DNA from 4 places in the Candidatus Thiodiazotropha sp. LNASS1 genome. Region 2 is predicted to be linked to each of the others. Evidence: predicted binding sites of a transcription regulator. Region 2 holds the regulator's gene; each other region holds the start of a gene.
The links. The regulator FliA, encoded in region 2, starts transcription of late flagellar genes. The targets are predictions, from matches to a motif close to GCTAAAGTTNNNNNNNNNNCNGCCGATA.

Region 1 (4,216 bases), 1.9 Mb from region 2:
CGACCATATACGAATCGAGCCCCCTCGTTTCAGGTTCAGGTCGGGCAGGATGGTCTCTTTCAAGAGGATATAGTGGCCGATATCCCTAAACCAGAAGGTTTCATTGGTGGTCATGGCATCGATCACCTTCACCTTCAGGCGTGAATGGGCAGGTGACCGAATCAAATCAAGCAAGGCGCCCAGGGAATCGACCTGCGCCTCCTTTATAATATTATTCAGTCGGCTGGCGACCAGATACTCCTTCCCACTACCCAGCAATATTCCACATGCCTGCTGCAGAAATGACTTGAACGCCTCATAATCCGCCGGCGATATCGTGGCTGACCGATGGTACATTTTTATTAAATGTTCTTATTAAATTATCAGATATAGTGTTAAACCAAGCTTTTGAGACGCTCGGTCACCCGGCCGACCAGTTCATCCGGCATGAATTTAGCGAGAAAATGGTCGGCACCCACTTTTCGCACCATGGTTTCATTGAATACCCCGCTCAAAGAAGAGTGCAGAATGACATACAGATCAGACAGTTTAGGATTTTCCCGTATCGCCGTCACAAGAGAGTAGCCATCCATTTTCGGCATTTCAATATCGGAGATCACCATTGCCAACCAGTCATTCAGGTCTCCCACTTCAGACCACTCCAGCAACAAATTCAGCGCCTCGCTGCCATCTTTCGCCTGCACGACCTCTATGCCCATTTCATTCAAAACTTTTTTGATCTGATTGCGCGCCACCATCGAATCATCAACAACCAGTATCTTTAACTTACTCAAGTCGGCCCCTGTCTCCTCCACTGGTTGCTTCAATTCCTCATCGATACCCAAAACTTCACTGAGAATTTTCTCCACATCAATGATCTCAACCAACTGATCATCGATATTCGTTACCGCGGTCATGTAGCTGCTGCGTCCCAGGCCCTTCGGAGGCGGTAGGATATCCTCCCAGTGAGTATTGACGATGCGCTCGACGCTAGCCACGAGAAAGGCGAGTTGTCGACGGTTATATTCGGTGATGATGATGAAATAGTCCGTCACATTGTCCATCCTGGGACCGCCTATGGCATTACTCAGATCCATCACAGGTATATTATTGCCCCTGAGTGAGGCCACACCGCGAATGACCGGATTAGAACCGGGCAGTTCCGTCAGCTTCGGGCACTGCACGACTTCTTTCACCTTGAACACATTGATGCCAAAGATCTGACGCCCCTGCAGGTGAAAGAGCAGCAATTCCAGTCGGTTCTGTCCGGCTAGTTTGGTTCGTTGATCGACACTGTCCAAGACGCCAGCCATGGTATAAAACCCCACACATTGAGAAACCCATCATAATGAGTATGGCGGCTTGAACAGAGCGACCTTTAGTATTGTCCAGTCAACCTAAGTCTTTATGTGGCTGGAGAAATTAAATCCCATCCACAGCAAATCGCAGACACCTCCCGGGCCATAATCCGCAGTGAAAAAGCCAACTAACCACCTGATTTAATTTGCTTGGCGTCATCCAGGCGATATTCGACCAAGGCACATCCCCCACCTGTTAAATTCACGGCATGGCGATTGCATGTATTTAAACAGTCAATCGAGAGACTATTATCATGATGCATGGAAATGTGACATTTAAGGCGGTTTTGGGGCTTCTCCTGTGTTCGGCAGCTGCGATCAGTCATGGGGAGAGTGGGCGCCATCAATCCCATCACTCAATCGTTGCCGCGGTCAAGGACTATCTGCTGCAGACAGTCGCAAATCAGAACAAAGATGCAAAAATAGTCATCACACCGCTGGACCATCGCCTTAAATTGCGGCAGTGCGATACCCCATTGAAGACATTCAGTCCGCCCGGTGGCAGCAAAATGGGGCGTACCTCGGTAGGTGTACGGTGTGAAAGCCCGGCGCCCTGGTCACTCTACGTCTCCGCCAAGGTCGGTCTTGAACTGCCGGTGGTAATCGCGAAACGGGACCTTGCAAGGGGCCAGGCCATCACAACAGCCGACGTGAAACTGGAAATCTCGGATACTACACATTTATTGAGGGGTTATTATGAGTCGGTCGACCAGGTTTTGGGCCGAACATTGAAGCGCGCACTCCGCAGGGACAAGGTCGTTACACCTACCTCACTGGTAGTCCAAAAGACCGTAAGCAGAGGCGAGCAGGTCACCATTCTGGCAGCCGCAGGCGGCATCGAAGTGCGCATGCAGGGTAAGGCAATGAAAAACGGCAATCCGGGCGACCTGATACCCGTAGTCAACGTAAAATCAAAGAAAAAGCTGCAGGCAAGAGTGATTTCGGAAGGATTGGTGAAGGTAAACTGACTGCTGATCAGGGTTGCATATCAGGGAACCTAAATCGTCAGACAGGGGCTTAGCAACTCGGGCCTGTCAACACTAAAGTAACAGTGCCGGATGTCGATATTCTAAAGTAGGTAACAAAGGTAACAGAGGATGAGTCATGGCCGTTGAAATCAATAGTCTCTCTAGCAGTAATCTGAAGGGTACGGGAGACAGCGGTCTGGTGACACGGTCCGGTTTGCCGGGCGGCAAACGTTCTGCAACATCGACAACCTCCACCCGCAAAGACCGTTTTGACATGACCGGCTCCGCCGGTAAGCTATTGGAATTGGAGGCACGGATTGCACAGATGCCTATCGTCGATGCGCAAAAGGTCGAGGCAGTTCAGAAAGCGCTTGCCACCGGCAGTTTCACCATCGATCCGCAAACCGCAGCCGATAAGATGCTGGCGATGGAACTGACACTACCCTGACTGCCATGAACAATCCATCAGAAGCCTGCAGTGCCTTCATCGAAATTCTGCATAACGAAATCGAGCAGTCACAACGACTGCTTGATTTGCTGCGCACAGAATACACCTTACTGCAAAAGGGATCGCCTCAAGCCTTGCAGGGGTTAATTACAGAGAAAAGAGAGCAGCTGAAGCAGGTCGAGGCCGCTGTAGCGACCCATAACCGGTTCCTGGAGCAACAGGGATACGGTACTGATAGGCAAGGAACTGAGACCTATATCCAGCAATGCAGTAACCTTGAATCAACATCCGAGACCTGGCATCGATTAATCACCCTGCTGGAAGCATGTCATAAACAGAACGAAACCAATGGTGGTGCGGTTCAACTCAATCAACGTCATGTCTCGCAAACGCTGGATATCCTCAAGGGCATCAGTCAGCGGGATAAAACCTACGGCCCCTCAGGCGAATCGAAACCCAACTCCACCTCGAAATCATTGGGAAAGGCATGAGCCTGCCTCAAGCCATCATCGGAAGCCAACATTTAGGGCCTGTTAACACTCATCCAATCGTCCCTAATACCATCCAGGCAATCAGCAGCGTTTCCTTAACTTCGGCATATTTCCGGATACCCTAGCTGTAAACGTTCAAGATCCTGCGGTCGATCCAGATCCCAGAGTTGCGGCAACTCACGCCAATGCCATCCCAGACCAGCGAGGGCCGCCCTGGTCGATGCCGCCACATCCCCACCTCCCCAATGGTGTCCCTGGAAAAGATCCTTATGATAGTTATTCAGACCCAGCAGGACGTAACCTCCATCCTCTGCAGGTCCCAACACTGCATCTTCGCCATTGTCCAACCAGAGAAAAGTCTGGTGTATATGGCGAGCAGTCAAGGCAGGGCAGTCAACACCGAGAAGAGCCACATGGCGATGGCGGGTAAGAGCTGTTTTTGCCGCAAATCCCATGCGTGCACCCAAGTCATCACCCTGTTGCAGATAGATCGGCAGGTCATACTCAGCCTCGAGTTGCCGCCATAGGGGATGATCCCTCCCCGACGTTACCCAGAGTTCTGTCGCAAACGGAGTTTGATTGCAAGTCCAGTCGACCAACCGTGCCAAGAGCCGGGTATAGAGCCGGGTTGCCTCATCCTCGCCAAGTGCAGGTATCAGACGTGTTTTCACTGAACCAGGATATGGCGCCTTGGCGAAAATCAGAATTGCACATTGATCCATGGTTCGTTCAACCCGGAACCAGGGTATAGAGCCTGGCAAGATGCTTTGGCTTGACACCTAGCCAATAGGCAAAGCGCAGCATCCACATCAAGAGCATGGTGCGTACAATTCCCTTGGATTCCCAGCGGCGGCTGGACGTTACAAGGGGGCCATGCAAGCAGACCGGGAGGGCAAGACGCTTCAAGCGTCGGCTGATCTCTATATCCTCCATCAGCGGTTGCAGGGGAAATCCCCCAACCTGTTCAAACAG
Region 2 (4,216 bases):
AGATCCCGGTCCGCGTGTTCCGGCATGACGCCTTCGCGCACCTGCTCGAACATGGCATTGACAATATCAAGCACTTCGAGCACGGAGTCCATTAAATCCGGACCCACACTGCGTTGCCCCTGGCGCAGTATATTGAAGACATCCTCAGCCCGGTGGCAAACCTCCACCAAGGGATCTATTGATAGAAACCCGGCACCACCCTTAATGGTGTGAAAGCCTCTAAAAACGGCATTCAGCAGATCGAAATCATCAGGTTGCTGCTCTAGATCCACTAACTGCTCACTAAGCAGCTCAAGTATCTCTCCAGCCTCGACCAGAAAATCCTGAAGGATTTCGTCGTTGACATCGATGCTCATCTAATGCTCCCGGTAGATCACCGAACTTTACCGAATGTTGTTGAAATCTATATCGGTCCTTACCTGTATAACTAAAATCCCAGGCTGGAGAGCAGATCGTCCACATCGTCCTGACTTGTCACTTGGTCTCCCTGATCCAGCCCTGGAATAGCCGGTCCTGCAAGCTCTTCTTTAACATCTTTTTTCTGATCAGGATCGTCCAGCTTGCTACCGGTAATACGCACCAGCATGACAAGTTTCTCTTCAACATCATGGACCAGGGTGATGACCTTGCGAATGATTTGACCAGTGAGATCCTGAAAATCCTGAGCCAACAGCACTTCCGAAAGGTTCTTATGCAGCTCACCGGCATCCGTCCCGGTGGTTTGTAAAAAACTCGAAAGTGCGCCACTAAGCTCTTTGAAATCATCTTTATTGAGCAGTCGGGAACGCAGTTTGTCCCACTGCTCTGCGAGTTCTGCAGACTGTTGTTCGATCTTCTCAATCAGCGGGATACTCTGTTCAACCGCTGTCAAGGTGCGATTTGCGGATTGCTCGGTCATGGTAATGACATAGGTGAGCCGCTCCTTGGCATCGGGTATCTCCACATTCGTCATGTCAGAGATACGGGCATCGAGCAGGAAGCCGTTTATGGCATCATGCAGTTCACGTGTGAGACGACCCACCTCTTGAAACAGGTCATCATTTTTCTCTGCCGGCGTCAGACTTGAAATCAAACGCTCGGATTCCGCATCATCACCGGCTTCCAGGCTGATAACGAGGGACTTTGCAATCTCTAATCGTTGTTGGTTATCTGGTTGTCCCATTTTCTACTCCCGGCCCAGTCTCAACTTAACCCACGCGTTCGAAGATCTTATTGATCTTCTCTTCCAAGGTCGTGGCGGTGAATGGTTTGACGACATAGCCATTCACACCTGCCTGCGCCGCTTCTATGATCTGCTCTCGTTTCGACTCCGCCGTCACCATCAATACCGGCAATGCGGCCAACTTGTCATCGGCCCTTACGGCTTTCAGCAGATCGATACCGGTCATCCCCGGCATATTCCAGTCTGAAACGAGAAAATCGAAATTCCCGCTCTGTAACATAGGTAGCGCGGTAAGACCATCATCCGCTTCCTGGGTGTTGTTAAACCCAAGATCGCGCAATAGATTCTTGATAATTCGCCGCATGGTGGAAAAATCGTCCACAATGAGGATCTTCATATTCTTGTCCAATGCTACCTCCATCCTGTTACCGCTGATAACCAATCAGCAGATCACAGGCCAACCATTACTCTTCGTCATGTACCAATGAGAGCCAATCTGTCAAACGCGACCGCAAACGCAGCGTGGCCTGACTGTGTATTTGGCAAACCCTGGACTCACTGACACCCAGTACATGCCCTATCTCACGAAGATTCATCTCATCATCGTAATACATGGCAATAACCAGCCGTTCGCGATCAGGCAAACCGGCAATTGCTTCCGCCAATGCCTTCTTGAAGGCATCTTTCTGTAAACCGTCAAACGGAGTATCTGCTGGCCCTTCCCGTGCAACAGGAAAGCCATCACTCACTGCAGTCAACTCATCCAGACTGAATATGCGGCATCCTGTCGAATCCCGCAGAATCTGGTGATAGTCCTCCAGGCTCATGCCCAAGGCCTCGGCCACTTCCACATCACGTGCGTCTCGGCCTTCATTGTTCTCGATTTCCCTCATCGCCTCTGCAACCATGCGTGCCTTGCGATGAACAGAACGTGGCGTCCAGTCACTGCGCCGGATCTCGTCCAGCATTGCGCCGCGAATGCGGATACCCGCATAGGTCTCAAAACTGGCGCCCTGCGTGGGATCATAGTTTCTACTCGCCTCGAGCAGACCCAGCATCCCCGCCTGAATCAGATCATCCGCCTGAACATTCGGTGGCAGCCGATTCATCAAGTGATAGGCAATCCTTTTCACCAGTCCGGCATGTTGATCCACCAGATCATCAAAGTTCTGTTGTTGCTGCATGGCGGTGTATGTCGCTAAACCGCTCACCGTCATATCTCCCCGTATTGGCTAGAAAATTGGATCAATCGCTCGACGAAAAACTGCAAATCACCGCTGACACCCGAGGGTACAGGCCAGTTATCGGCCTTTTTGGCCAAATTCTTGAATGCCTGTGATACTCGTGAGCGCGGATAGGCCTCGACTACGGGTTTTTGACTTCTTACAGCCTTCCGCAGTTGTTCGTCATATGGGATGCTGCCCATATAGTTCAGCATAACGTCCAGGTATTGATCGGTTACCCGGCACATTTTATTGTAAAGGTCCCGCCCCTCCTGCACGCTCTTCACCATATTCGCCAGGATACGGAAACGACTGATTCCGTGTTCCCGGTTCAGTAACTTGATAATCGCATAAGCGTCCGTGATGGATGCAGGCTCATCACATACCACAACAATCTGTTCCTGTGCCGCACGACTGAAACTGATCACCAGATCGGAAATACCGGCAGCCGTGTCGATCAACAAAACGTCCACATCATTGGCCACTTCGCTGAAGGCATGGATCAATCCGGCATTCTCGGCGGGTGTCATTTCAGCCATATGCTGGATTCCGGAAGCGCCTGGCACGACCCTCATGCCTTTGGGCCCGGTCACCATGACATCTTCCAGAGAGCATTCACCCTGCATGACATGGGAGAGATTTCGCTCCGCATGCAAACCGAGGATCACATCCAGGTTTGCCAGTCCCAGATCGGCATCGAGCAGCATTACCCGACGGCCGAGTTCGGCGAAGGCAACGCCCAGATTGGCTGATATACTGGTTTTTCCAACCCCCCCTTTACCACCGGTGACCGCAATCACTCTCACTGGTTCCGGGTTGATCATCCTGCGTAACCCTGTCGCCTGATCTTCGATCTGTTCAGACATGTGCATAGTCATTCATTCCCCCGAAAGCCATCGCCAGATACTCCTCATCCGGACTGCTGCCCATCAGCTCGGACAGCTCCACTGCCTGTTTCATCAACCTGTCTGCATGGGCGTTTTGAATATCCTCCGGCACCCGCTGACCGTCAGTCACGAAGGCCAGCGGCAGTTTTGCATCGAGAGCGGCGGACAACACACCCCCGAGCGAGGCGGCCTCATCCATCTTGGTCAGGATGACACCAATAGGTTTTACGATATTGAACGCTTGGATTGCGTGACTCAGGGCCGAGCGTTGGGTGGTTGCGGAGAGGGTCAACAAAGATTTAACGGGATGATTACCCTTGTGCAGCAGCGCCAGGCGTTCTGTCAGCTTGAGGTCTCTCTGTCCCATACCGGCGGTATCTATCAAAACCAAACGTTTTTCCGCGAAGGCATGCAGGGCATTGTTGAGCTCTTCCGGTGAGGTGACGCTGCGAACCGGCACATCGAGGATTCGGCCATAGTTTTGTAGCTGCTCCTGAGCACCGATCCGGTAACTGTCGGCCGAAATCAGGGCAAGATGGCGATTGCCGTGACGCAGGCAGAATCTGGCAGCCAACTTGGCAATGGTGGTGGTCTTTCCGACGCCGGTTGGTCCCACCAGCGCAAGGGTGCCGCCTTCATCGAGCAGGTCCTTTTTTATAACCGGTATTTCTGCACCGAGCTGGGTCAAGGCCTGACGCCATGCCTGTTCGGGTGTTTCGGCATCTTCCACACGATATGCCAGTTCCTTACAGTGACCCGTATCCAGTCCCAATGCCATCAGTCGGCGGATTAAATCCTGTGTCTGGGGTCGACGATGCCCAAGGTCGCGCCAAGTCAACTCAGAGAGTTCGTTCTCCATCATCCGTCGCAATGCCTGCATCTCCCGACGCATCTCTCTCAATACCGGATCCTGACTCCATTCGACCCGGGGCTGCTCCTGTCTC
Region 3 (4,216 bases), 2.3 Mb from region 2:
CAGTGAAAACGTGGTTTGTTCGAGCACGACACCACCCGCCTCGATTTTGGAGAAATCGAGGATGTCGTTAATGATATTCAGCAAAGTTTGAGAAGACTGGCGTACCTTCTCCATGTAACGCCGCTGTTTGGGTTCCATATTGTCCGTAAGCAGTGCGAGATGGGTCATCCCGATGATTGAATTCATCGGCGTACGTATTTCATGGCTCATAGTGGCCAGGAACTCGGATTTCGCCCTGCTCGCCTGTTCGGCACTTTTTGCGGCTGCAATATACTTCCGGGAGCGCTCTTCGACTTTTTCTTCCAGATTCTTGTTCAGTTTTGCCAGTTTTTTGTTTGATCTGTCGATCTGTCGCATGTTTTCTTCAATTTCGGACGTACGTTGTAACAGCTTCTCCGCCATGTCGTTGATGCCACTGACAAGGGGTTTGAATTCAAGTTGATCGATAGTGGGTATGCGATACTCGAGCTTGCCATCTGAGAAGGCCTGTACACCCTGCTTGATCTGATTGACCGGTTTCGAGATCGCTCTTGATACACCTATCTGAGTGGCAAGCGTAATCAATACACCGATAATGCTGATAATAATGAAAAAACGCCGCTTTTTCAGAATCTCCTGTTCAGCCAACTGTTGTTGTTGATGAAAGTGATCGCTGATCAGGGTTTTTACCGATTCCAGGTCTTCCAACAGATGTGATTGGACAGGTCTTAATTGCTCGAGAATGTTCAACATGTAGGATGCCGATGGGTCCTGCAAATCATACTCTCCCTGGTACTGGTGGATTGCAGCTCGATACCATCTCAGATTGAGGGAAATATTTTTCAGTGTCGATCTGATTTGATCGTAAGTTTGATTATCTGCAGGCAGTAAATATGCGGGAGGCGCGGTAAACTGTTTGCTCAAAGACTTAAGGTCGGTTTGTGCCTGATTCAGAGGTGATACAATCTCTTCAAAGCGAATTTCTGTTGTCTCTCGTTCACTGATCAATAGCGATTCCAATTCGATCAACAGTCGGTTCAGAATCGAGTGTTGCTGAAAGCGAGGTTTATTCGTAAGGGAATCCAGCGGGAGTGTCTGCAAGGCGGATCTGAAACTGTTTATATATTGGATTTTCTGATGAAATAGCTCGTCGGCGTGATCGCTGTCAGCCGAATCTTCATGCTCTTTCGTGAAAGCATTGCTTAAATGCCGATAGGCTTCATCAGCCACCGGGCGATGTTGCTCATCAATATCAGATAAGACGCGACCTATGTTATCGATGATTTCTTCGCTGTTGACAGCTTTATTCCCAGCCTGTTGGGCGTAGAGCTGAAAATCCCGTTCGCTGCGGGAGATTGTGTAGACTATGCGTGTTATGTGTTGCTGGGATGTACTACGTATTTCACTCAAGACCTTGCTTTTAATATGAAGCTCGTTGATCAGGCTCTGACCCAGCAGGATCACGGTAATAAGAATCGCTAGCAGACTCACGGCACTGACGCGAAACATTGCTTTGATGCTGGGGGTGAGAAAGAGCATCTTCACTCAGTGAACCGAAGCCAGAGGGGTTCCCCAACCTCTCCGCTGCCGAAGAGTGGTATCTCGAGTAAGGGATTGGGATCGCGACCGGCTATCTCGTAGCGGGAGACACCGAACCGGTAATCCTCCCCAGGCTGAAAAGAGATATCATCGCTGTTGCCGGTATTCAGTTTGCGAGAGAATTCGACCCGCCAGACACCTGCCTGCCATCGCCCTTTGGCGCGGATGTCGGCCCGGCTCCCATCGGGTTCGCTGATCTTAAAAGCGTCGACAATATCCCCAGCATAGTCTATAGGCATTTTATTGCGGTAGGCTGATCTGCCCCTGTCACCACGCCTTATCAGATAAAATCTCGAACCCTTCTTTGAAATTATCGGTAAGGATTTTGTCATTTTATTTTCAGAATAGAGCTGAAATTTATCGTCGGCAAAGCCGACAGGGTCGGTCCGCACCGATTTCCAGTACCAGATATCGGCCTTGTAGGGTGATGCCGCTTTCAAGCTTAAATCGGTGTTTCGGGGTGAGATAGCCCATTTTAAGACGATGGTATCCTCTCGCTCCGGCCCCATACTGTAGAGTTCCGTCTGAGGGTTCCAGTGTAGGGGTTTGTGCAATCGGTTTTCGGTGGCATCTGGAAAAACGGCCAGGAGATAGATGTTTTCCTCATCGTGGCAGGCGTGTAACTCGATATCGATACCGGCGACCGCGTCCCGGGTCTTGATGGGGGTTGTTTCGTACCATACGGGGTCATCGGCCACGCCGTTGATAACGGGGGGCTGTACCGTGTGTATGCTCAGCAGCGTCTGCTCGGCAGCCGATGAGTCAGCAAGCAGCAGCATGAGTAATCCGATTCTCAGTGCATGCATGGAGGTCGTTCTTTACTTTATATTTTAACCTTTCAATCACGACAGATAGCGGCAGAAGGCGCCGACCCTTTACCCGATATGCGAATAAAACGGCATCTGTCGTGCATGACCCGATTGTTACAGATCAGGAAAATAGTGACTATTTACCCTCGATGTGTCAGAAGGTCCTTCAGTTAAAGTCTATCCGGCCGATACACGTTGTAGTTCAATCTGTCTTTAAAGGCACCTACCGCGATGAAAATCAATCTACCGATCAAGGATCAGGAATCCTCGGTAGCATCGGACGCTGAACTCATATCGACCACTGACCTTAAAGGTATCATCACTCAGGCCAATCAGGCCTTTGTTGACATCAGTCAGTACTCCCGGGATGAACTGCTGAATACCAACCACAATATCGTTCGCCACCCGGATATGCCGCCAGAGGCCTTCGCCGATCTATGGGAGACGCTGAAGCGGGATGAGTCCTGGATGGGGATTGTGAAAAACCGCAGCAAGGATGGCGGCTATTACTGGGTGGACGCCTATGTGACGTCGGTGTATGAGGGTGAGGCCAAGGTGGGTTACCAGTCGGTACGTGTCGCTCCCAGCCGTGAACGGGTGGCACGGGCGGAGAAACTCTATACATCCCTGCGCAAAGGCCGCATACCCTTCGTGCTGCGTTTTCGGCCCGGCAGCACACTGCGTCAGTTTTTCTGGCTGGCGTTGATCTTCAGCCTGCCGATGGCGCTCTTCTCGTTATTGGGTGGCTGGTCATGGTTGCCACAGCTGTTGGGTTGGATGGGCGGCATAGTGATCAGCTATGGCGTGGCATCAATTGCGACCCGCGAAGTGAGACAATCGGCGGCGCGGGCCAGGCAACTGGTGAATAACCCGATCATGCAGTATGTCTATACGGGCAATATGAGCGATGTCGGTGCAGTGGAGTTGGCGGGAGTGATGGTGCAGGCGGGATTGAGGACCGTGCTCGGACGCCTGGATGAAACCGCGAAACAGTTGGCGTCTGATGCCTGTAAATCGGCGGAAACCGTTGCTGAAGTCGGTAATGAGATCTGTCGACAGCGCTCCACACTCGAGCAGATGGCCACCGCTTCGGAGGAGATGTCCCATTCCATCGTCGAGGTGGCCAAAACGGCAGAGAGCGCGGCCGATACTACCAGAAAATCGAATGATGCGGCCACCGCCGGAAGGTCGGTCGTCGGGGAAGCCATGGATATGATCAACAGCATGGCCGGTGAGGTCGAGACGGCGGCTGAGACGATCCGGACCCTGGAATCGGAGAGTGACGCGATAGGCAAGATACTCGACGTGATCAGGGAGATAGCCGAACAGACCAATCTATTGGCGCTGAACGCGGCCATCGAAGCGGCAAGGGCCGGTGTACATGGCCGAGGCTTCGCGGTGGTGGCGGATGAGGTCAGAACCCTGGCGGACCGCACCCAACGATCGACGGAAGAGATCAATCAGATGATCGAAAAACTGCAGCGACGGGCCCATGAGGCGGGCCGGGTGATGGATGAGGGCAGCAACCAGGCGCGGGTCGGTATCGATCAGTCGAGCAAGGTTGTCGATGTGTTGAATGAGATCACGGGGATGATTACCGAAATCAGCGACCTCAACCAGATAGTGGCCACCGCCGCCAATCAACAGAGCATCGTCGCCCAGGACATCAGCGGTAACATCCACTCAGTGGGAGATGCTGCACAGACCAATGCCCGTAGCGCGGAGGCCATGACCGAACTCTCCAAGGATCTTGCCGGGCTGGCTGAGAACATGCGCTCCGTGGTTCGCGGCTTTCGGATCTGAATAGCGATGCGGAGTGGCCCGGGTAT
Region 4 (4,216 bases), 1.5 Mb from region 2:
TCAAGCCGAGTCTATCCGCATGTGGAATAAACAGGCCTGCAGACAAGAGTTGAGCTTCACCCTGCTCATTCTCCTCCCTGATTCGCACATAGACCTCCTGGTGGAGGATTGTATTGTCACAACAAGCAAATACCGGCTGGAATTGCAGGACAAATTTATCGGATGCCAATGCGCTTTTTATCGTTGTATGCCAATCGGTCGCCCCCTTGATCCTGGCGTTATCCAATTCACCGGGCATATAGAGATGCCATGAATTTGGCCCCTCGCTTTGCGCGGTCCGAAGTGACATATCCGCTTGCGAGAACAATTCCGAAAGATCCTGAGAGCCGTTGAAAGCGGCCAATCCGATATGCCCCACATCCTGAGTGAGCGCATGGCTGGTATCGGCAAGTCCGGACAGCGCGCTTGACAAGGCCTGGCCCAGTTTGGCTGCCTCGACCACGTCCATGTCTTCGACAAACAGCGCAAAATCACCGCCATTCAAGTGTGCCAGATAACTTTTGTTTAGCGACTTGCTTACCGACCGCAGCACCTCTGCGGTCTGTATCAGCAGTTCATCACCGGCCTGATAACCGTGATTCTCATTTATCTCCTTGAGATTCTTGAGTTCTACCAGTGCCAGTAAACCACTGGAGCACTCCTCTGGCGATGCCAGAAGATTTTTGATGGTGTTGTTGAAAAAACGTTTATTGGTAAGATTGGTAACCGGATTGCGGGATGCCTGGCGGTGCAGGCCCTCGGTCAACCGTTCCAGCCTTTCGATCATCCCCTTGACCTTTGTGGACATCCGATTCATTGCCAGGACGATGCGGCGTAGGTCTAAGGTCCTGGGTAGCCTCTCAATTATCGGAAACTCCCGATTGACGATGGCATTCGCCTGCTGTTCCACCTCTCTCAACGGCTTGAGCACCAATTGCAGTGAGAGTAAACCCAAAAGCAGGACCACCAGTGCACTGACCAGAAACCACCTGAAGATTTCGACACTATTCTGCCACAATTGTCGATGGGCAAAACCGGGATGACTCTGCACGACCACTTTTCCGGCCTGTACCCAACCTGACATTACGATAGCCTCACCTATCGGCGTGCTGAGTGGAAATTGCTCTATAAACCACGAAGGCACGCCTTCAAGTGTGACTGCCAGTTTGCGTTCAACCAGTGGCGCCCCTTGCATATCCTGTACTACGACAAGACGGTAGTATCCCCGATCGAAGATCGCATCGGTCATGGATGTGACCGTGGCAAGATCCTTTTCGGCCATATGCTTTGAAATCGACAAACCCAGAGATGTTGCCGTGTCCTGTGCGTGGGACTCCAATTGTGATTCAAGATAGGCACGTGTGTTTTGCACACTGATGTAGAAGGTACCGGCGAAGACCAGAACCAGCAGTACAGTGATCAAAATTATCAATTGTCGCGACAACGTCATGAGCTTTTCACCCTATACCCATCGATGATGACAGCATCGATGGCCTATTGGAACCATAAATTCGTAATCAACCATGTATGTTGCATTTTTTCCCATCAACGCTTCGCCTCCTGCAGCATTCTTTGTTTTAGCTCCTGCCAAAGGCTAAGTCGGGTTGAAGAACCGACCTTCTTTCCCCTGCCCAGGCTTTTTGCCAACCATAAACCATCGGCATTAAAGCTATATACCGGTGTGAGATCGAGGCGGTTACTGGCTGACAGCAACTGAGGATTGAGATTATCCAACACCTTGGGTATGGAGGAGGGCTCAGGATAGTAGGTCAGCACCATGTGGGATTGATTCAACTTGACCGATTTCACATACATAATGCGCAACTTCTCTTCCGCGACGCCCATCTCCTTCAAGGTGAAATACTTGGCGATGGAGTAATCCTCACAGTCCCCTCCCTTTCGCACCAGCAGTTCCAATGGGGTTGCCCAATAATCTTCCTTGCCCCACAGGTCGGCATCGGACTGGTAGGGGATTTGATTAAAGAAGTCGTTGACACGCCGTAACTTCTCGATTTCATCGATATGATTGCTTTCCAGCATCAATCGGCGCCAGGATGCGACTCGATCCCCCGCCTGATCACCAAAATTCTGTTTCGCCCAGGTAACTGCCTCATCCGTCAGATCGATGCTTTCAGCAAAGGCAATCGCTACTCCCAGCCAGAGTATCGCAGAGATCAGAAAGGCTGGAATCGACCGTTGTCTATGTTCCTTAAAACGCAAATAACCCGTCACCAATACACCTGCATTCCAGCGGTTGGCGGTAGGGTGGCTGTATTCAATCCACTTGAAGGCCACCTCATCCCGGTATTTCCCGAGATGCAAGACCTGTTAACAGGCCCCTGGGAAGACTAGTGAATGACCGGAATTTATCAGGAAGGCTTGTAGAGGTTCTCTCTGAGCCACGACATGAATGGCCAAGAATCTCCCATGGGTACACTCCGGTACTTCTTTATCTTCCATAGGATTATGTCGACTGTTTGGCCGATATCTTGACCAGGTGGGCCGGAGATTACCCCGGCCCACAGAATGCAAAACTACTGCTGTTGGAGACTGGCATGGGCCGCCGCCAATCTGGCGACAGGCACCCTGGGTGCGGAGCAGGAGACGTAATTGAGCCCGGCACGATGACAAAATGCGATCGAGCTGGGATGCCCGCCGTGCTCGCCACAGATGCCGACGCTGAGGCTGTTGTTTTTTTGGCGTCCCCAGTCCACAGCCAGTTGCATGAGCTTGCCTACACCCTTCTCATCCAGTACTTCGAAGGGATTGTCCTTGAGAATGTCGTTCTGGTTATACATCGGTAGGAATTTATTCTCGGCATCCTCCCGGGAGAAAGAGAAAGTTGCCTGGGTCAGATCATTGGTGCCGAAGGAGAAGAATTCCGCCTCCTCCACCAGCGAATCGGCCCGCATGCAGGCGCGCACCACTTCAATCATGGTGCCGAAACGGAAGTTGATCTTCTGCCCATATTTCGCCTCAACATCTGCGCGAATCTCATCCACCATGGCCTTGACACGCTTCAACTCCTCGGCGGTACAAACCTGTGGCACCATCATCTGGGGATGCACCTCAAGGTCTTTGGCGGCACACTCCGCAGCCGCTTCCAGGATGGCACGGATCTGCATGCTATAGATCTCGGGGAATGTGATGCCGAGACGGACACCGCGATGGCCCAGCATGGGATTGGTCTCTGTCAGTGTCCGCACCTTGCGCAGCATCGTCTCTTTCTTCTCGATAGCCTGCTCCACCAGACTCTCATCAACCATATGGCGCAGTGAATCGGCCTCCTGCCTGGCAAGTTCCGGATCCTGCAACAGCATCATGCTGCCGGCAAGCACATTCATGCCACGCACCGAATTGCGCAGATGATGCAATTCACTCAAATCGCTCAACAGCTGTTGCTCAGTGGGTAAGAACTCATGGATGGGGGGATCGAGAAGCCTGATGGTCACCGGCTTGGGCGACATCACCTCAAGAATCTCCTTGAAGTCGCTGCGTTGCATCGGCAGCAGTTTATCCAGGGCGGCCTGGCGCTGAGCAGGTGTCTCAGCAACGATCATTTCTATCACCACCGGCAGGCGGTCGACCGCATTGAACATCCGTTCTGTTCGACACAGACCGATCCCCATGGCGCCATACTTCAATGCCCGGCTTGCATCTGTCGCCGTATCCGCATTCGCCATGACACGCAGATAGGCTGCCTCATCGGCCCATCTCAACAATCTGTTCAGCTCTTCGGTAAAATCTGGCTCGACCATGGGAATCTGTCCCAGAAAGACGTTACCGCTGCTACCGTCGATGGTGATCATGTCGCCCTCGCGGATCACAGTGCCCTTGGCCACAGCCTCCCGGCGCTGTACATCGACACTTATTCCCTCTGCACCGGCCACACAGGGCTTACCCATGCCCCGTGCCACCACTGCCGCATGGGAGGTCTTACCGCCACGACTGGTGAGTATCCCTTCCGAGGCGAAGAAACCGTGTATATCCTCTGGCTTGGTCTCTTCCCGCAACAAAATCACTTTCTGTCCCTGCTCTTTGCCCATCAACTCCGCCCGGTCGGCGTCGAACACCGCCAATCCGCTGGCTGCACCCGGCGATGCAGGCAGACCCTGAGCCACTGGTTCAGCCTTGTTTTCATTGTTCAACCGGGGATAGAGCATCTGTTCAAGATAGATCGGGTCGATCCGCAGTAACGCCTGCTCCTTGCTGATCAAACCCTCCTCAACCATCTCCA

Region 1: a site for FliA is predicted at 2,377-2,404, ahead of flgM (flagellar biosynthesis anti-sigma factor FlgM). Genes of this name have one in related genera too.
Region 3: a site for FliA is predicted at 2,551-2,578, ahead of AB8516_RS10500 (methyl-accepting chemotaxis protein). Genes of this name have one in related genera too.
Region 4: a site for FliA is predicted at 2,447-2,474, ahead of AB8516_RS06700 (transglutaminase-like cysteine peptidase). Genes of this name have one in related genera too.

The regions. Positions count from the first base shown of each region.
Region 1 is NZ_OZ156465.1:1,957,963-1,962,178, forward strand. It holds gene AB8516_RS08535 (protein-glutamate O-methyltransferase CheR) at 1-336, opposite strand, end outside; gene AB8516_RS08540 (chemotaxis protein CheV) at 375-1,292, opposite strand; gene flgA (flagellar basal body P-ring formation chaperone FlgA) at 1,592-2,305, shown strand; gene flgM (flagellar biosynthesis anti-sigma factor FlgM) at 2,442-2,753, shown strand; gene AB8516_RS08555 (flagella synthesis protein FlgN) at 2,759-3,244, shown strand; gene AB8516_RS08560 (TIGR04282 family arsenosugar biosynthesis glycosyltransferase) at 3,340-3,966, opposite strand; gene AB8516_RS08565 (TIGR04283 family arsenosugar biosynthesis glycosyltransferase) at 3,974-4,216, opposite strand, start outside.
Region 2 is NZ_OZ156465.1:62,282-66,497, reverse strand. It holds gene AB8516_RS00330 (chemotaxis protein CheA) at 1-356, opposite strand, end outside; gene AB8516_RS00325 (protein phosphatase CheZ) at 428-1,162, opposite strand; gene cheY (chemotaxis response regulator CheY) at 1,188-1,571, opposite strand; gene AB8516_RS00315 (RNA polymerase sigma factor FliA) at 1,627-2,373, opposite strand; gene AB8516_RS00310 (MinD/ParA family protein) at 2,376-3,209, opposite strand; gene flhF (flagellar biosynthesis protein FlhF) at 3,244-4,216, opposite strand, start outside.
Region 3 is NZ_OZ156465.1:2,373,547-2,377,762, reverse strand. It holds gene AB8516_RS10510 (response regulator) at 1-1,518, opposite strand, end outside; gene AB8516_RS10505 (ethylbenzene dehydrogenase-related protein) at 1,521-2,384, opposite strand; gene AB8516_RS10500 (methyl-accepting chemotaxis protein) at 2,619-4,190, shown strand.
Region 4 is NZ_OZ156465.1:1,554,814-1,559,029, forward strand. It holds gene AB8516_RS06695 (EAL domain-containing protein) at 1-1,429, opposite strand, end outside; gene AB8516_RS06700 (transglutaminase-like cysteine peptidase) at 1,525-2,301, opposite strand; gene ppdK (pyruvate, phosphate dikinase) at 2,514-4,216, opposite strand, start outside.